4 regions of the Aliivibrio sp. S2TY2 genome follow, and region 3 is predicted to be linked to each of the others. Evidence: predicted binding sites of a transcription regulator. Region 3 holds the regulator's gene; each other region holds the start of a gene.
The links. The regulator PurR, encoded in region 3, represses purine synthesis genes. The targets are predictions, from matches to a motif close to TNANGNAAACGTTTNCNTNA.

Region 1 (5,044 bases), on a different contig from region 3:
CATCGCTGCAGTCCCAGGGGGTTACATTAAAAAGCGGAGGGGCTAGCCATGATGGATGTTCTTATGTATCTATTTGAAACATATATCCATAGTGATGTTGAACTAAACGTAGAACAAGAAAAACTTGAAGAAGAATTATTAAAAGCAGGCTTTCACCAAGAGGCTATTTATAAAGCACTTGATTGGTTAGAAGACTTAGCTCGTCTACAAGAATCGGATTCTTATACGCACATAGAACCAAGTACATCAACGTCAATGCGCGTGTATACTCAACAAGAAATTGATGGAATTGACACTGCTTGTCGTGGTTTTTTACTTTTTTTAGAGCAAATTAAAGTTCTGACAAGTGAAACGAGAGAAATGGTCATCGAACAGGTAATGGCATTAGAAACAGAGGATCTTTCTTTGGACGATTTGAAATGGGTCGTGCTAATGGTGTTGTTCAATGTTCCAGGTCAAGAGAGTGCTTATACGCAGATGGAAGAGCTGCTTTATACTGCAGATGTAGGCATTACGCATTAAGGTTTTTGAATGTCTGGGAAAATAGATAAGCAATTATTTCAAGCTCACGAACACGCGCTAGAGCATCAAAGTTGTCCGGAATGTAGCGGTGAACTTATGATCCGTTATGGTAAACGAGGTCCATTTTTGGGGTGCCAAAATTATCCTGAATGCGACTATATTCGCCCATTAAAAAGTAATGATGGTCATATAGTTAAAGAGCTGGGGATCCCATGTCCTGAGTGTGAAAATGAGTTAGTATTAAGGCAAGGTCGATATGGAATGTTTATCGGTTGTTCTACTTATCCCATATGTACGCACATTGAATCATTAGAGCAGAAAAAGGAAGAACCAAAAGAGTTGATTGAATGCCCGAGTTGCAAAAAAGGCTTGTTGCATGAAAAACAGTCACGTTTTGGTAAATCATTTTATGCGTGTGACGCTTATCCGGCCTGTCGTTTTGCTGTCAATTTAGAGCCGCAACAAGGGTGTTGTCAAAAATGTGGTTTTGAGTTGCTGCTAAAAAAAGAAACAGCAGTAGGGGTACGACTCATTTGTGCAGATAAAAAGTGTGCCGAAGTTCAGAACCAAGCAGAGTAACTTAATCACTAGTATTAAGTTACTCATACCTAAGATTTAAGAAAGAGCTTTAAAGGCTTGTTTATCTAAAATATTCGCAAGTTTAGAAAGCTCTTTTTGTAGCATTTCAGGAGAGTCGGCACACACGTTAATATGGCCCATTTTTCTACCCGCTCGCTTCTCTTTTCCATACCAATGAATATGGCAATTCGGCATTGTTAATATTTCATCTGGTAAGCTATCTTCACCTAAAATATTAATCATCGCTGTTGAGCGAAGTAATTCATTGCCTGTTAATGGTAAGTTGCATACTGCTCGAATGTGCATTTCAAATTGGCAAACATCAGTACCTTGCTGAGTCCAATGTCCAGAGTTATGAACTCGTGGCGCGATTTCATTTACAAGTAACTTTCCGTCTACATCGAAAAACTCAATAGCAAGCACTCCGATATAATTAAGCTCATCTGCGATAGCAGTAAACATACGATCGGCTTGTTCTTGCAACTCACTGGTGCCTTCTAATGCGGTTGATAAAGCCAAAACTCCATCGACATGAACATTTTTAGTCAGTGGGTAAGTCACCATTTGACCGTTTTTATTACGAGCGCCAATAAGTGAAACTTCACGGTTAAATGGAATAAATTGTTCAGCAACCATGGCTTGATCTGGAGAGTTTTTGATTAGCTCATCCATTTCTTCCCAAATAGAATCAACTTGAGAAAGATCTTTTAAGCGCCATTGACCCTTTCCATCATAACCACCTAAGGCACTTTTCAAAACCATAGGGATCCCTACAGTATCGATAGCATTAAGAAAGTCTTGTTTGGTATTGATGATATGGTATTTGGCGTTTGCAACATGAGCATTGTCTAATAACTTTTTCTCAAGACGACGATCTCCTCCCGCCTTTATTGCATCAGGCGTTGGTTGGAATTTTCCACTAATACTGCAAATATCTAGAATATGATGAGGAATATGTTCAAACTCAGCGGTAATTACATCAACATTGTTTATCGCTTGCTCTAATGATAAATCAATTGGCTGTTGAGTTAATGGATGTACAATTTGTTGGCTATTAACATCATAAGCGATCACATCAATATTCAGTGGAGCACTAGCTAAAGACATCATTCGAGCTAATTGACCTGAACCTAAAATAAGAACATTCATGATTAATCCTCTGATGGGTCTGGGTTCTCTAACACCATTTCAGTTTGTTCTTTACGGAAAGCTTCAACCGCAGCCATTACTTCTTCGTTTGATGTGCCAATGATTTGAGCAGCAAGAATACCCGCATTAGCCGCTCCCGCCTCACCTATCGCAAGCGTACCAACAGCAATACCTTTTGGCATTTGCACAATTGAAAGCAATGAATCCATTCCTTTAAGTGCGCGAGATTGTACTGGAACACCTAAAACCGGAACGCTTGTGAATGCAGCGGCCATTCCAGGAAGGTGTGCAGCGCCGCCTGCTCCAGCGATAATTACTTTAATGCCACGATCTTTTGCTTGAGTTGCATAATCGGCAAGTAATTGAGGAGTTCTGTGTGCAGAAACCACTTTTGTCTCATAAGGCACATTAAAGCGGTCAAGCATCTCAGCGGCCAGTTTCATTGTTGGCCAGTCTGATTTTGAACCCATGATAATACCGACTTTCATTGTGAACTCCTTAAATAAAGATATTGGCAATATAGAAAAGTTATCTGCATTATACGGTTATTTTTTATTAAGGAAAACGTTTGCGTAAGGAAATGCTCAACTTATTAATGATTGATGACAATTCAAAAAAGGAAAGCAGTTGTGTGATTTGAGTAGATCAATAGAATAGATACAATATATAGAAGAGAGTGGTATTAATGTGAAGAATCTAAATCAAGTCGTAGAAGCCTTGAACATAGGGAATGTTATCGCTTATCCGACCGAAGGTGTTTTTGGTGTTGGTTGTGATCCAGATAATGAGCAAGCCTTACTAAAATTGTTAGATGTAAAACAGAGACCAAAAGAAAAAGGGTTAATCTTAATTGCAGCATCTATTGAACAACTATTACCTTATATAGATTTAGAACAATTAACAGAAGATCAAGTTAATGCCATTAAAGCATCATGGCCTGGTCCTGTCACTTGGATTGTTCCTGTTAAAGAAACCACATTATCTTTAGTTACTGGGCAGTTTAATAGTATTGCTGTCAGAGTAACGGGTCATCCTCAAGTGAAAGCTATTTGTAATGCATTTGGTAAACCCATTACTTCAACCAGTGCTAACCTCTCAGGATTAGAACCTTGTCGAAGTGTTGCCGAAGTTGAAGCTCAACTAGGAAATACAGGTGTGGTAATTTTTCAAGGAGAAGTGGGTAATCGCACTCAACCAACCGAAATTCGTGATGCGAAAACAGGTAATACGCTACGCCAGGGTTAATGCATCAATGATAGGTTTAAGGTAAGGTTACTAACATCATTTAGCGCTTTCATTGCAGGGAATATTTTCACATGGATAAGTATGCCGTTTTTGGTAACCCGGTTAAACACAGTAAATCACCTTTTATTCATACCTTATTTGCTCGTCAAACAATGCAGAATTTAGAATATTCAGCAATTGAAGCACCCATAAATGGTTTTGTTGAGTCAGTGACCGCGTTTTTTTCTCAACAAGGAAAAGGCTGTAATGTAACGGTCCCTTTTAAAGAAGAAGCATTTCAGTTTGTCGATCAATTAACCGAAAGAGCAAAGCTAGCAGGAGCCGTAAATACACTTAAAAAATTGGACGATGGCATTATTTTAGGTGATAACACAGATGGCGAAGGGTTAGTTCAAGATTTATTGCAGTACCAAGTACCTTTAGAAGATAAACACATTTTATTAATTGGTGCTGGTGGTGCAGCTCGTGGTGTCATTCTTCCTTTATTAAAGCAAAACCCAGCTTCTATTACGCTTGTTAATCGAACTTATGAAAAAGCAAAACAACTTGAAGGGTTGTTTTCTTCTTATGGAAGGATCGAAGCAAAAGAGATGAGTGACATTAATAAGAGTTTTGATGTCATTATTAATTCAACATCGGCAAGTTTATCTGGAGAGCTTCCTCAAATTGATCCTGTTATATTCTCTGGTGGTGCGATTAGCTATGACATGATGTATGGTTCAGGAAAAACTATCTTTAACCAATGGGCATTAGAAAACGATGCTTACCAAGCTTATGATGGGTTAGGTATGTTAGTGGGTCAAGCTGCAGAAAGTTTTACTGTGTGGAGAGGGCTACGTCCAGGCAGCAAACAAATTTTACGCGAATTACGAAAAAACTTAGAAGGTATGTAATGAATCAATCGATTCTATTTTCAGATGATTTAACCGTAGATCTGGATAACCAGTGTGTGCGTTTTTCAGCACAACAAATGGGAAGCTTAATTAATTGCTTGGTTTTATTCTCATGGCTTGAAGAAGAAAGCGGAGAACCTGTTTGCAGTCAAGAGAAAGCCTGTGAGATTTTTAATCACTTGCGTTTTGATATTGAAGACACAGCTGAAGCATTGATCGAAGATGAAGAGTTCAATGCTTCAGGAGAAATTGAAATCAGCTAGTTTCTTCTATGTAGCCGTTTTTAAATGCAACGTAATTTGATGCTGATTTTTTAAGTGATGCTATTTCCTCTATAGATAGAGGGCGAACTCGCTTAACTGGGCTACCTATATAAAGGTAGCCACTTTCCAGTCGTTTATTTGGTGGAACCAGACTACCAGCGCCAATCATTACATCTGCTTCAATATAAGCGTTGTCTAGAATAATGCTTCCCATTCCAACAAGAACTCGATCTTCAATTACGCAACCATGCAGCATGACTTTATGGCCAATAGTGACATCATTACCAATAAGTAATGGGGCTCCTTTTGGGTTTTCTGTATTTTTATGCGTAACGTGCAGAACTGAACCGTCTTGAATATTAGTTCTATCGCCGATAGAGATACTATTTACAT
Region 2 (5,044 bases), on a different contig from region 3:
AACCAAAATTAGCGAAAAGCTAGAATATTTAGCCCAATTAGATCAAAACAGCACCTTAAAACGCTACCAATAAAAGATCATTTTCGGTATCTTATTCGAATCGCAATTTGGAACTGAAAATTGCACAAAATTTTATTACTCAGTGTGTTCTGTATTATTTGAATACACAATGACCATAAGGCATAGGATTACAAATGCTTGATTCAAAATTACTTCGTACAGAGCTGGATGAAACAGCAGAGAAACTGGCACGTCGTGGCTTTAAGCTAGACGTAGAGACACTTCGCAATCTTGAAGAACAACGTAAGTCCCTTCAAGTTAAAACTGAAGAGCTTCAAGCGCAGCGTAATTCCCGTTCGAAGTCCATTGGTCAAGCAAAAGCGAAGGGCGATCACGAAGAAGCAGATCGCATTATGGCTGACGTTGCAAACCTAGGCTCTGAATTAGATGAAGCAAAAGTAGCACTTGCAGATCTTCAACAACAAATCGAAACTATCGCTTTGTCTGTTCCAAACATTCCTGATGATTCAGTACCGTTTGGTAAAGATGAAGAAGAAAACGTAGAAGTATTACGTTGGGGTAACCCTCTAGCGTATGACTTTGAAGTAAAAGATCATGTTGAGCTTGGTGAAATGGCTGATGGCCTTGATTTTGCGAGCGCAGTTAAAATCTCTGGTTCTCGTTTTATCGTAATGAAAGGTCAATTTGCGCGTCTTCACCGTGCGCTTTCACAATTCATGCTTGATCTTCATACAGAAGAACACGGTTACATGGAAATGTACGTACCTTACTTAGTAAACCACGATAGCCTATATGGTACGGGTCAATTACCTAAGTTTGGTGAAGATCTATTCCACACAAGCCCATTAACAGAGCAAGTGAGTGATGTTCCTCTTAAGATGCTATCACTTATCCCAACAGCTGAAGTTCCAGTAACAAATATGGTTCGTGACACAATTACTGAAGAAGCTGATTTACCTCTGAAAATGACGGCTCACACACCATGTTTCCGTTCTGAAGCGGGTTCTTACGGTCGTGATACTCGTGGCCTTATCCGTATGCACCAATTCGACAAAGTTGAATTAGTTCAAATTACGAAACCAGAAGATTCAATGGCAGCGCTTGAAGAGCTAACAGGTCATGCTGAGAAAGTACTTCAACTTCTAGAGCTTCCATACCGTAAAGTAGTACTTTGTACAGGTGATATGGGCTTCGGTTCTCGTAAAACTTATGATTTAGAAGTATGGGTTCCAGCACAAGAAACGTACCGTGAGATCTCTTCTTGTTCAAACATGTGGGATTTCCAAGCTCGTCGTATGCAAGCGCGTTTCCGTCGTCAAGGCGAGAAGAAACCAGAATTAGTTCACACACTGAACGGTTCAGGTCTTGCAGTAGGTCGTACAATGGTTGCTATCCTAGAGAACTTCCAACAAGCTAATGGTAAGATTGCTATCCCTGAAGTACTACGTAAGTACATGAACGGTGTAGAATTCATCGGTTAATCTGTTCTATAAAATAGACTAGATAAACATTAAAAAGCCGCTGTATGTTAAGTCATACAGCGGCTTTTGTTTGTCTGCTATTTACATTATTTAAGCAGTGCTTGATTTAGCCACTGATCAAATTGACCTTTTGGTAATGCACCATTAATCATATCTACACGTTGGCCATTCTTAAAGACCATGATCGTAGGGATAGAGCGGATCTGATATTGTGCGGCAATTTGTTGTTGGGCTTCCGTATTTACTTTTACACAGCGAATTTGGCCATTGCGTTCGGCAGCAACGTCTTCAAATACCGGAGAGAATCCAACGCATGGATTACACCACGGGGCCCAGAAGTCGATAACAACAGGTTTATCACTATTCATTAAAGCAGCAAGATTATCAGTGGTACCTTCTAGCGGCTTTCCATCTAATAGGTGTTCTTTACAGCGACCACACGTAGCCGTGTCATTAATGCGTTCAATAGGAAGGCGGTTGAGTCCATTGCATGATGGGCATCTAGATTGAAATTGAGACATGGTATTCCTTTATTATTTTCTGCAATAAGCAGTTTGTGAGCATAAAGAAATAATGGGGGTGTAAAGTAAGAGATTCAATGAGAGAGGATAATAAAAAAGGAGCAAATGAATGCTCCTTAGTCGTTAAAGACGAACGATAAAATTAATCACGTTTCCATAACATGTGGCAGAATTTGTGTTCAGGATCACGGCTGACTAGCATACGAGCAAATACATCATCCAATACGTCTGATTCTTCATTGACTAAGCCAATGAGAACTTCCGTGTATACTTCGCCATTAACTTCAAAGCCAACGTGTCCAGCCCAATCATCACGAGTATCAACAACTTCAGCAGCGCCGCGATCATCAAATTGTAGAGTAAATAATGCAACATCAGCTGGTTCAAGGTTGTCTTGAGCCATTTCAAGGAAAATATCGTAAGCGACTTCGATTACGTCATCATAGCTAATTAGTTCAGTTGTCATGGTGGTTACCTTTAAAAAATACACAGATAAATTATCATGAATGGCCTTAGTAAGGCTAGAAGTATAAACAAATAGAAAGAGCAAACGTTTGCCTTTCATTGAGGCTAATATCAGTAGTTGCGGCAGAGTTATTGAGCGGCTAAACTTCGCACTTCTTCCATTAGCCAGTTGAATGATTATTTTATGAAATTTCCAGGTCAGCGTAAATCCAAGCATTATTTTCCAGTTCACGCTCGTGATCCATTAGTTAGCCAAGCTCAAGAAACCAAAAAAATGTCGCGTACGCACATTATCGGTATTGATCAAACGTTAGTGGATATTGAAGCTCGAATTGACGATGCTTTTATTGAGAAGTATGGCTTGAGTAAAGGACACTCACTGGTTATCGATAATGATAAAGCGGAAATGCTTTATAATGAGCTTAAAGATAACAACATGATCACCAACGAATTCGCTGGTGGTACGATTGGTAATACACTTCACAACTATTCAGTACTCGCTGATGATAAATCAACTCTGTTAGGTGTGATGAGTGAAGACATTCATATTGGTAGCTATTCATATCGCTACTTATGTAATACGTCTAGCCGAATGGATTTGAACTACCTTCAACCTGTTCCGGGTGCGATTGGACGCTGTTTTGCACTTATTAGTCAAGACGGTGAACGCACGTTTGCGATCAGCGAAGGCGATATGAACCAGCTTCGTTCAGAAAGTATTCCAGAGAAAATCTTTAAAAACGCATCTGCGTTAGTACTGACTGCTTATTTAGTTCGTTGTAAAGATGGTGATCCAATGCCAGAAGCAACAATGAAAGCGATTGAGTACGCTAAAAAATATGATGTACCAGTGGTGTTGACCATGGGTACTAAATTTGTGGTTCAAGATGATCCACAATACTGGCGTGATTTCTTAAACGATCATGTAACCGTTGTTGCTATGAATGAAGAAGAAGGTGAAGCCCTTACAGGCGCATCAGATCCTCTAGAAGCAGCAGATAAAGCACTTGAGTGGGTTGATCTTGTATTATGTACCGCGGGCCCTGTAGGGCTTTATATGGCAGGTTATACAGAGGATGAAGCGAAGCGTGAGACTTCATTACCATTACTTCCAGGTACTATTCCAGAATTTAACCAATTTGAGTTTAGCCGTCCTGCAATTAAAGACAGCTGTGAAAATCCAATGAAGGTGTATTCCCATATCTCACCATACATGGGCGGCCCTGAAAAAATCAAGAATACCAATGGGGCAGGCGATGGTGCGTTGTCGGCTTTATTACATGATATGGCAGCAAACCATTATCACCGTAATAATGTACCTAATTCAAGTAAGCATCAGCACTCATACCTAACATACTCTTCGTTTTCTCAAGTATGTAAGTACTCAAACCGTGTAAGCTTTGAAGTATTAGCGCAACATTCACCACGTTTATCTCGTGGTTTACCAGAGCGTGAAGATTCGTTAGAAGAGTCGTACTGGGAAAGATAATTTCAGCATCTGCTTACTATTAAAATAGATGATATAAAAAACGGAAGCCTTAGTGCTTCCGTTTTTTGTTTATGGCTTTAAGATTAAGCGTTAATTGTTGTACTTAACACAAATGATTCATTAGGTTGAATTACTTTAGCTGTTTCTAGACTTGCAGCATGATAGGTTGATTCAACACACACCATCGTTTGATAACCATCATTGTTCATGTCACCCATAGATTCAGCGCCTTCAGCCCACGGATTCCAGATAACCGCGGCATTGTGCCCTGAATTAGTAACAGACAATGTACGTTGTGTATCAGAGATTAGGACGGTATTTTCTGGCTGAGTGTAAACACGGTCAACCGCCGCATTAATTGATAATGTATCACCGCCCGAACATATTTTCCCTTCCAGTAAGCCATCAATATAGCTTGATCCCATACCGGTAATTGTTGTGGTGTTAATATCAGCAACATTTAGGTACGTGTGTAATGCTCCTGAGCAGTTCCACGCTTTATCATCTGTATTTTTTGCATCAAGAGTAATCGTTAGCTGATCGCCAATTTCTACTGTTAAGCGAGCTTCAAATTCAAATGGCCAAATAGCTTTGGTTTCTTCTGAAGCTTCTAAACCAAGAACCACCATCACCCCATTTTCGTTTTCACGGTGTTCTATTAATGTCCAAGTACTATTGCGAGCAAAGCCGTGGGCAGGGTTGGCGATACGGCCAAACCAAGGCCAGCAAACAGGTACACCACCGCGAATGGCTTTTTCAGGGTTAAAGATAGCTTCTTTACTCATCCAGATAAGGTCATCTTGGCCTTTTGGAGTGAAAGACAGTACATGTCCACCATGTAATGAAATAGCCGCTTCTGCTTTGTCATGAATAATGCGTACGATCTTAACATCATCAAGTTGAGCAATAGTAACGCTATCAGATAACACACTGATGGTTGGAAGGTGAGTAATGTTCATGGATAACTCCTAAAATAATAAATACATATTCTTTTTCAGGTAGGAATAACGGAATAATGATCGAGAAAAGGAATAGGTACTTTTGTTTAAATAACAGGTACAAAAAAG
Region 3 (5,044 bases):
AGTCACTAATTATATTGACAACTAAATAGGCAATAAAAAAAGCCACTCAAATTCTGAGTGGCTTTTGATAAAATAAAAATAACTTAGGAGAGGTTAATCTCCTGCAAACATATAGCCTTCGCCATGAACAGTAACAAAAATTTGTGGGTTTTTAGGGTCCATTTCCATTTTTGCACGCATTCTACGGATCAATACATCAATTGTTCTGTCATTTGGTGCATCTACTCGATGACTTATCATATTCAAAATACGCTCACGTGATAGAACGGTATTAGGATATGACGACAGCGCAACTAACAACTCATATTCTGCTTTTGTTAATTTTACTGGCTCACCATTATTTGATAATGCTCGACGTTGAATATCAAATGTCCACTCGCCAAAACGAACTACATTTGATTCATCTAACTCTGCCGGTTCATTAGCTAATGACATACGCCAAAATAAGTTTTTAACTCGGACTAAAAGTTCACGTAGCTCAACAGGTTTAGTGACGTAATCATCAGCACCCATTTCCAAGCCTACGATTCGATCAATACTATCAGTTCGTCCTGTAACAAGAATAATACCAATATTAGATTGGCTACGCAGTTCGCGTGCCAACAATAAACCATCCTCTCCTGGTAGGTTTATATCAAGCATAATTAAATCAACTTTTTGTTCAGCCAAAATAGTTCGCATTTCTGCACCTGTTTCAGCCTCGCTCACTTGATATCCCTCGGCTTCAAAATAGCCTACAAGTTTAGAGCGAGTTACCACTTCGTCTTCAACAACTAAAATGTGATAGCTCATAATTTTCTCTTTTTATGGTTATTTGGATGGTTCTTATCTTATTCTATTCATATTTTGTAATAATGCCAATTTTCAATTGATATATCTGTGATTTGTTTGATTCAAAACAAATCTTAACCAAAATCCGGCTTTAATCTTTACATATATATTTATACACGCTGTTAATGATAGGTGCTATTCCTTTTCACACTTATCCAGTACAATTCCCATATAAATTTTTTGGAGTGACGAATACATGAACGAATTGACTGCATTTAACGAACAACGCGCTGAAATTTACTGGTGGCTGTCAAGTTTATTAACAAGCGAATTAACCGCAGAACAATTAGAAGAATACAATAGCTTTGAAGTTCGTACATTTTTATCAAACTTAGCTGAAACCGCAGAATTATCTAGCTCAGTGAGTGCTCTAATTGAAAAGTTAAATCAATTACAAAAACGTGAAGACGCACAACTTGAACTTTCTGCCGACTTTTGCCAAGCTTTTTTAGGTTCAGATAAAAGCAGTGCCCTACCTTATGCATCACTATACCTTGATAAATCAGGTCTTTTGAATGCAAAACCAGCACAAGAAATGCGTGCACTATTAGAGAAATATAACATCGCACAAAAAGCTGAATTTAATGAGCCTGCCGATCACATTGCCATTGAACTTGATTTTCTTGGTAATTTAATCGTAATGACAAACCAACAAGCTTCTGAAGAAGAATTTGAAGCTTACATGGCCGCTCAGTTAAACTTCATTAATGAGCAACTCTTATCATGGACACCACGCTTTAGCCAAATCTGCCAAGAGCGAGATGACTTCGGCTTCTACGCAGCGGTTACACATTTCTTAGTGACGTTCTTACAGTTAGATGCTGCATTCCTTACTGGTGAGTAATTGAGTCACTCATTTTGATGATATAAATTAACAAGTACGTGATATAAATCAGATTACAACTAGAATTTATGAAATCAATAATTGTTTGCACTATACTTTACCTATAGTATGTGTACGCAAACGATAAAATTAAAACATTAAATAAAAGCCGCATTTTTAGCGGTTTTTTTCATTTATCAGGGCCTATTTATCTTCCATCAGTTCTTTAAAAGAGCAACACCTATTTTGTTGGAACATAAATAGCCCCTTATTTAACTATGTTAAGGCTTAAATATGGCTACAATTAAAGACGTTGCAAAATTAGCAGCGGTATCAACAACAACCGTATCTCACGTAATAAATAAAACTCGCTTCGTCGCTGAAGCAACACAAAAACGCGTGTGGGAAGCTGTTGACGAATTAAATTACGCACCAAGTGCCGTAGCTCGTAGTTTAAAATGCAACACAACACGAACTATCGGTATGCTAGTAACGCAATCATTCAATCCTTTTTTTGCAGAAGTAATGCACGGTGTTGAAAATTACTGTTACAAGCAAGGCTACACATTGTTTATGTGTAATACCGAAGGTGATCTAGAAAAGCAAAAACATTACATCCGTATGCTGGCAGAGAAACGAGTAGATGGCTTACTTGTTATGTGTTCTGATCTAAATGAGCAACTTCTTGCTCTTCTTGAGAAAAACACCGAACTACCTATGGTTATCATGGACTGGGGCCCAGACAGCCCACACACAGATAAAATCATTGATAATTCAGAAAAAGGTGGTTACTTAGCGACTAAACATTTGATTGAAAAAGGTCATACTGAAATCGCATGCATTACTGGTCAAGCGGATAAAGCTACATGTAATGAGCGAATCCATGGTTTTAAACGTGCACATGAAGAGGCAGGATTAGCCTTTAATCCAAATTGGATTTTAGAAGGTGATTTTGAATGTGCTTCTGCAGCTAAAGCGATAGATAAACTAATCGCAATGGACAAACAGCCAACAGCTATATTCTGTTTCAATGACATTATGGCATTAGCCGCGATTAGTCGAATTAAACAGTCTGGTTTACGTGTACCTGAAGATATCTCAGTGATTGGATATGATAATATTGAGTTATCTGCTTATTTCTCTCCACCACTCACTACAATTCATCAACCTAAGCGAAGAGTCGGAAAAACTGCGGTTGAAATTTTATTAGAGCGTATAAAAGATAAACATCACGAGCGTCGTATTTTTGAAATGCAGCCTGAAGTAGTATCTCGAAATAGTGTTTTTGATAAGACTAAATAATAAAGTTTAAATTTACAAAACAAGAACAATCAACGTCATTTTCAAGGAAAAGTTGAACCAACTTAACAAAAATGACGTTAATTTTATGGAGCAAGATCACACTTTTGATTTTTTTTGGTCTCTTGACTTATTGATTGCTATATCATCATCCAAAGTCACGAACAGGGCAAACTGTGCGAAAGTGCAGGACGCAAAGCTTCCGGCCTAAGTTTTATATAGGGTAGCGGGGTTGCCGATGGCAAGTATTCTTTTATGCATTGTTAATTTTTACTTTAAAATAACAATTCTATATTTTGAACTTGCTACTATTTCCTCGGGCTCAGTTGTTTAGTGACATAGACTTACTAACCGAGAATTATTGCAATGGATAAACCAGTACTAAAAGAATCACTCCGTCTCCTCTCCTCTCTAGGAAAGATCACTTCACGTTCTATGTTTGGTGGTTTCGGTATATTTATCGACAGCACTATGTTCGCACTTGTCGTTCAAGATAAGCTGCATTTAAGAGCAAGTGATGACACTATCAACTTATTTAAAGAGCAAGGATTTGAACCATACGTTTATAAAAAACGTGGTTTTCCTGTTGTGACCAAATATTTTGCAATTTCAGCAGAATGTTGGAAAGAACCTGATTCAATCTTATTACAAGCGGTTATCGCTCTAGATGTCGCTAAAAAAGATAAAGAAAAACAGAAATCAGAAGGTCCATCTCGAATTAAAGACCTACCAAATTTACGATTAGCAACAGAACGAATGCTTAAAAAGGCAGGTATTAATACTGTTGAAGAACTTCGTGATACAGGGTCAGTTAACGCATACAAAGCCATTCAGCAAACGCACTCTAGCAGTGTGAGCGATGAATTACTTTGGTCTCTTGAAGGTGCGATTAAAGGTACTCACTGGTCTGTTATTTCATCTGATACCAGAGATGAATTAAGAAAGCAGTTATAGAATAATTCACTCTATCTCAGTTTACTTCTGAATAGTAAATACAGCTCTTTATTCGACAATAAAGAGCTATATTTCATACTCTCCCCTAAGCTATATTCGCTTAATTACACGACAAACCTAAAAATAGCGCATACCACTTACATTAATTTAACTTTTATGTAAATGCTCTATTCTTTTCTCGATTATTCATATATCCTATATAGTACTGCAGACCATTAAATGGCCTAGTGAATTATCGGATACCTTAGATGAAAAAAAATACAATCAGTAAAAAATGGCTCTATCTACCTATAATATGCATGATAATTACCATGTCTCTTGGCCTTTTTATTTTCAATTCAACACTTTCTAATTGGCTTGAAAATAAAGTTGAAGGTGGATTATCTGAAGAAGTATCGCGAGTCATAACAAAAATTAAAGATGATAATATCTCTTTCTCAGATCTAACTGCGCTTGATATCTATGTTAAAACTGATATTGAGTTAGCGAAAGAAGATCACATCACTCTCATCAAATCTAACGGTACTCCAATTGCCGATAGTGACATATCTTTAGTCTCTACGTTAAAGCTAGAGAATCATCTAAATCGTAAAGAAGTCATTGATGCTAAAACTACAGGGTATGGCACAACAACGCGCTTTAGTACATCACGCTTCAAAAATTTACTTTATGCTGCACAATCATTTGATTATCAAGGGCAAACTTATATCCTCCGAGTTGCAACACCATTAACTCGAATTGATGCCATGGTTGAAGAGTTAATGAATATTCTTATGATTTTAATGGGGATCAATATCGCATTAGTTATCGCTTCATCCCTATTAAGTAATAAGCTTATTCAGCAACAGGTAAAAAATGAACAAGACTTACAAGAAGAACGCATCGACCAACGAACTCAAGAAATTGAGCTGTTACACCGTTTAGCTAATATGTTAGCCGCTTGTAATTCAATAAATGAAGCTCAAATGGTTGTGGAGGATATTCTTCCTCGTATTCTTGGGGACGTTAATGGTGTTGTTTCATTAATGCGTTCATCTCGCAACCAGTTATTAGTTAAATTAGATTGGGGCGGAGCATGGCCTGGTAACAAGACATATGCACCTGAAGAATGCTGGGCTTTACGTAAAGGTAAGTTCC
Region 4 (5,044 bases), on a different contig from region 3:
AGTACCACAAGGTGGGACAGCGCTTTTAACGATGGCATTACTGGACTCAGAATGGTTTCACCCGCTAGAGCGTCAAGGATTGCAAAACTTATTAACGGAAAGAAAAATTATTAGAGCGGCTCAAAAAAAGCAAGAATCGATTTCTAATCATGGTTCTACGCTTCCATCTTTATTATCTGCAAATGTTATGATTGAGGGGGGAATCGTAGCGTATGATTCAAATATTAAAACAGGTGGTGCAGGGGCTAGATACTTAGGTATTGGAGGTTCAGGGCAATATAGAGCGGATCAAGTGACGGTAAATATTCGAGCGGTTGATGTGCGTAGCGGTAAGATTTTAACGAGTGTCACAACCAGTAAAACCATATTGTCTTATGAAGTATCAGCAGGTGCTTTTCGGTTTGTAGATTACAAGGAGTTGTTAGAGGTTGAGCTAGGTTATACCAACAACGAGCCTGTAAATATCGCCTTAATGTCAGCGATTGATTCTGCTGTTATTCACTTAATTGTGAAAGGAATAGAGGAAGGGCTGTGGCGTCCAGAAAATCAAGACAGTAAAGACAATCCTATTTTCATTAAATACGCTTCAGAAACTCACCAAGTATTATAATGCCGGCATTGTGAGGTAATCCGTTTACCATTATGTGATGATAAACGGATTACTTATCTATATTAACGACCGTATGTTTCCATAATATAGGCCTCAAAGTCATCACACATTTTTGCGTTTGAATCTGTATTGCTTGCTAGCGTTTTAGCGCCATCAATAATAGTGATAGAAGCGTTTAATGGCGCTACCTCGGCTTGACTTCGAGAAGCTAATTCTGCGATCTTCTCTTGCTCCGACTTCCATGCCTCTTCAACCGATAAATTACACTTATCAGCGAGATACTTTGCGTTAAAACCTTCACCAGTTAAAGCAATAATTGACTCATTATGGCTAACGCTGTTACCGGCATTCCAATAATGTTTTGTTAATAATGGACCAATCTTAGGGTTGTCGGTTAAGTAACCAAATTTCTCTGTAAAATAAGCACGAGTTTGATATACCGCCATGTGCGCAAGTAAATAACCATGGTATGCGCAAGCGGCTTCATCAGAAACCAAGTGTGGGATTGCCATTAATGGACGTGGGCTGCACGCTAGGCCAAGAATGTTCTTCTCTGTTGCACGAGCCAGTGCCGTAATATTTTCTGGCGTTAACTCTTCATCCGATAATTGATAAAGCGCTCGTTCAAAATAAGGAACAACAAGAATACTGCGCTCTTGGTATGCACGGAAAGGTTGTTTGCTGTCGATCATCGCTTTGATTATTGAATCAGGAACTGAATTGCCATCGGCATCGAGAGCATACTGTTTTAGCCAATCGGCATCTTCTAATAGGCTGTCGCAGAACATAGATTGTGTTTCAGCATAGGCCATTGATGTTGGTGCAAACTCTTGTGAGAAACACGGAGCATTCATTTTTACATTAGAGAAATGTGCAGCATGCCCGCCCTCATGGAATAAGGTGTTCATACCATCATAACCACTGCCTATTTGGTCTGGTTTAGCGTTACTAGTGAAGTTTACTTTTGCAGCAACCCATTCACCTTTTTCATCATAAAAAGAAGGGATAGGACCATGACAGAAACCATTTGGGTATTTGCCTTTACGATCCAATAAATCAAGGGTTAATTCTGCGCCAGAGAATTCGATGTTTAAGCGTCCGAATGATTCAACCCAACGACGCAGCGATTTAGAAAACGGCACATAAGGGTCTAATTCACGCATGACATCGCCAGCAAACGAGAATACAAAGTTATGAGCCAGTAACGCATTATCGCCTTTATCTGAGGCGAGTTGATTTAAACTGGTTTGATTACAATCACGAGTACGGATTTCAAAATCATCCAAAATGGCAAACAGTTCATCTGCACTCATTTTCTCTTTTTTGGTTACTGAGTAATCAAAGAAAGTATCAAAACCTTGAGATCGAGCAAATTTGTTGCGTAGTTTAATTAATTCAATAAATCCGTTTTGTAATAGCCATTGCTCTAAGCCAAGAAACGCTTGGTGTGCAGACTGGCGGGTATTTTCATCAGAGCTAGTGCGAACAACAGAAGCGAGCACAGGAAGAGAACCTTCAACTGTTTTTCCTTCTTCGTTCACATACGTCATGGTGTGTTTTTGTTTTTTCTCAAACAGCCCAGCTTCAAACTTAATTAACTCTGACTTTAGAGTTTGAGCTTGTTCAGATTCAATTGCATGAGATTCAAAAGTGTCTAACCACCCCGCTAACCCAATTAGAGTTTGTTTTTTTTCTTCGATATTTTCTATTGTGTCTGCAAGAGTGATTTGTTCTTTAATTGCAGTTATTTGCTCTGCATTACTTAAAAATTTAGTCCATGAAGTCTCGGCCTCAGTAGAGCCTTGGTGATCATCACTTAACCCCATATAGGTGTCCCAAAAGAAGTTTTCTTTAGTGCGATGAATTGATAAATAACGTTGGTTTAAGTCATTAAGATAAGCAGTAGCAGTCATTTTCTTCCCTTTAAATACAGACTTGTAGGAGATGAATTATGACACAGATAAGATACAAGTTATAAGTAGGCTTTAAAAAGCTCGTTTATTTAAAGGTTAGGATCAGATTTTAAGATGTTATAAAAAATTAGAATATTTTACAGTAACTCATTGCAATACTGAGACGGTAACGATTGCTTATTTATATTTCTCTCAGTTTATGCAAAAATGCGCGCAGAAAATTAACTCCACTTACGGTTACCTATTTTAAGGAATGTTCTAATGTCGCAGAGCAATGTACAGAGTACGGCACCACAATCTAATTTAGATAAAAAACTTGATGGCTTTTTTAAGATCTCTGAGCGTGGCAGCAGCGTGAAAACAGAAATGATCGCAGGTCTAACGACATTTTTAGCGATGGTTTACTCGGTTATCGTTGTGCCAAGCATGTTAGGTGCCGCAGGGTTTGATACCGGTGCTGTATTTGTTGCTACCTGTTTAGTAGCGGCATTTGGTTCATTGCTAATGGGGTTATGGGTAAATCTTCCAATGGCGATTGGCTGTGCTATTTCATTAACGGCATTTACCGCGTTTAGTCTGGTGTTAGGGCAAGGGGTGAGTATTCCGGTTGCGCTTGGTGCTGTATTTATCATGGGGGCTTTGTTTACGCTTATTACGGTGACAGGCGTTCGTCAGTGGATCTTAAATAACCTGCCATCAGGTATTGCTCACGGTACTGGTATTGGTATTGGTCTGTTCTTATTGCTGATTGCTGCGGATGGTACAGGCTTAATCGTAAAAAATGCACACGCAGGCCTACCTATTATGTTAGGTGACATTAAGTCGTTCTCTGTGATCATGTCTGTTCTTGGTCTTGCTGCTATTTTTGGTTTAGAGAAGAAGCGTGTTCCTGGTGGTATTCTGTTGGTGATTGTGGCTATTTCCGTTATCGGCTTAATCTTCGATCCAAGCGTAACTTACAATGGCTTTTTTGCTTTACCGAGTTTAGAAACCGCAGATGGCAGTTCGTTAATTGGTTCTATGGATATCATGGGGGCATTAACACCTGCGATTCTTCCTGTTGTTATTGCTTTGGTTATGACAGCGGTATTTGATGCAACAGGTACAATTCGTGCGTTAGCTGGTCAAGCGAACTTACTAGATAAAGATGGCAAGATCATTGATGGCGGTAAAGCCTTAACTGCAGATTCTGCAAGTTCAATGGTGGCTGGTCTTGTTGGTGGTGCACCAGCGGCTGTTTATATTGAATCTGCAGCAGGTACTGCAGCGGGTGGTAAAACAGGCCTTACAGCAACGGTTGTTGGTGTGTTGTTCTTAGTGATGATCTTCTTATCGCCAGTTAGTTACTTAGTTCCTACTTACGCAACGGCTCCTGCACTGATGTACGTTGGCTTACTGATGCTAAGTAACGTGTCGAAGCTGGATTTTGAAGATTCGGTAGATGCATTATCTGGCCTTGTTTGTGCGGTATTCATTATTCTTTCTGCCAACATCGTAACGGGTATCATGATTGGTTTTACGACGCTTGTTGTTGGCCGTGTATTTGCTGGCGAGCTTAAGAAGCTGAATGTGGGTATTGTCTCTATTACTGTTGCTTTAATTGTATTCTATGTGGGTGGTTGGGCTATTTAATCGTTCCATTCCGAGAAGCGTAATTGCACTGAAATTAACATTTTTAGAAGCCAGTGAGAGAGTTCGCTGGCTTTTTTTATATAAAAACAAGACAGCTTGGCCATTAAGGGTTAGGCTAAAAGTATCAGTAATAACGGCTTAAGAAGTAAATTATGTCTAATCCAACATCGATTATTATTGCGGGATCTACCGGTCTCATAGGGAACCATTTATTGAACTTTGCATTGAAGAGTGACGATATAAGCCGCGTATACAGTGTCAGTCGTCGTCCATTAGATGCGAGTAGCTCAAAGCTAGTTCAAATGATAGACTCAGAGTTGAAAATCAATAAAGAACAAGTACAAGAAGCCTCACCAACAATAGGCTTTATTACTTTGGGAACTACGCTAAAAAAAGCAGGCAGCAAAGCCGCATTAAAAGCGATTGATCTCACCTTAGTCGTTAATACTGCCAAGGAAATGTATAATATAGGTGTTAAGCATGTTTATGTGGTTTCATGCATCGGGGCGTCACCTTCAGCGTTATCTCACTATTTAAAATGCAAAGGACAAATGGAAACTGAGATATCATGCATTGGGTTTGAGAGTGTGACGTTTATGCAACCTGGTCCATTAGCAGGAGACAGGGATGAGCCAAGAAAAGACGAAGTATTATTGCAGGCAGTAGCAAGAGTATTCACACCTATTATGAAAGGCTTTTTACTTAATTATAAGCCAATTGAAGGGGAAAAAGTGGCTCAATGCATGCTTGGTTTGGCCTTAGAAAATAATCAGCTGAGAGGCATACACCATTATACATCAAAAGCGATGTTTGGGTTGCAAAAGTAATTAGTATAAAAAAGCCAATGGTATATTCCATTGGCTTTTGATTATCGATAAAGTCCAATATT

Region 1: the regulator PurR is predicted to act here: its motif matches at 2,807-2,826, upstream of purE (5-(carboxyamino)imidazole ribonucleotide mutase).
Region 2: the regulator PurR is predicted to act here: its motif matches at 2,566-2,585, upstream of PVK63_RS00820 (inosine/guanosine kinase).
Region 4: the regulator PurR is predicted to act here: its motif matches at 2,685-2,704, upstream of PVK63_RS05700 (NCS2 family permease).

Annotation. Positions count from the first base shown of each region.
Region 1 is NZ_JARACS010000004.1:402-5,445, reverse strand. It holds gene dprA (DNA-processing protein DprA) at 1-46, shown strand, start outside; gene PVK63_RS08195 (DUF494 family protein) at 49-522, shown strand; gene PVK63_RS08190 (DNA topoisomerase family protein) at 532-1,101, shown strand; gene PVK63_RS08185 (5-(carboxyamino)imidazole ribonucleotide synthase) at 1,138-2,250, opposite strand; gene purE (5-(carboxyamino)imidazole ribonucleotide mutase) at 2,253-2,738, opposite strand; gene PVK63_RS08175 (Sua5/YciO/YrdC/YwlC family protein) at 2,938-3,495, shown strand; gene aroE (shikimate dehydrogenase) at 3,567-4,388, shown strand; gene PVK63_RS08165 (DUF1488 domain-containing protein) at 4,388-4,651, shown strand; gene PVK63_RS08160 (gamma carbonic anhydrase family protein) at 4,644-5,044, opposite strand, start outside.
Region 2 is NZ_JARACS010000001.1:187,995-193,038, forward strand. It holds gene PVK63_RS00800 (replication-associated recombination protein A) at 1-73, shown strand, start outside; gene serS (serine--tRNA ligase) at 195-1,502, shown strand; gene trxC (thioredoxin TrxC) at 1,589-2,023, opposite strand; gene PVK63_RS00815 (HI1450 family dsDNA-mimic protein) at 2,166-2,489, opposite strand; gene PVK63_RS00820 (inosine/guanosine kinase) at 2,673-3,977, shown strand; gene PVK63_RS00825 (D-hexose-6-phosphate mutarotase) at 4,061-4,936, opposite strand.
Region 3 is NZ_JARACS010000010.1:10,844-15,887, reverse strand. It holds gene torR (two-component system response regulator TorR) at 94-792, opposite strand; gene torD (molecular chaperone TorD) at 1,028-1,675, shown strand; gene purR (HTH-type transcriptional repressor PurR) at 1,949-2,956, shown strand; cyclic di-GMP riboswitch class I at 3,112-3,193, shown strand; gene PVK63_RS14650 (TfoX/Sxy family DNA transformation protein) at 3,320-3,907, shown strand; gene PVK63_RS14645 (sensor domain-containing diguanylate cyclase) at 4,219-5,044, shown strand, end outside.
Region 4 is NZ_JARACS010000002.1:417,880-422,923, reverse strand. It holds gene PVK63_RS05710 (CsgG/HfaB family protein) at 1-610, shown strand, start outside; gene PVK63_RS05705 (M3 family metallopeptidase) at 673-2,523, opposite strand; gene PVK63_RS05700 (NCS2 family permease) at 2,785-4,155, shown strand; gene PVK63_RS05695 (nucleoside-diphosphate sugar epimerase) at 4,308-4,982, shown strand.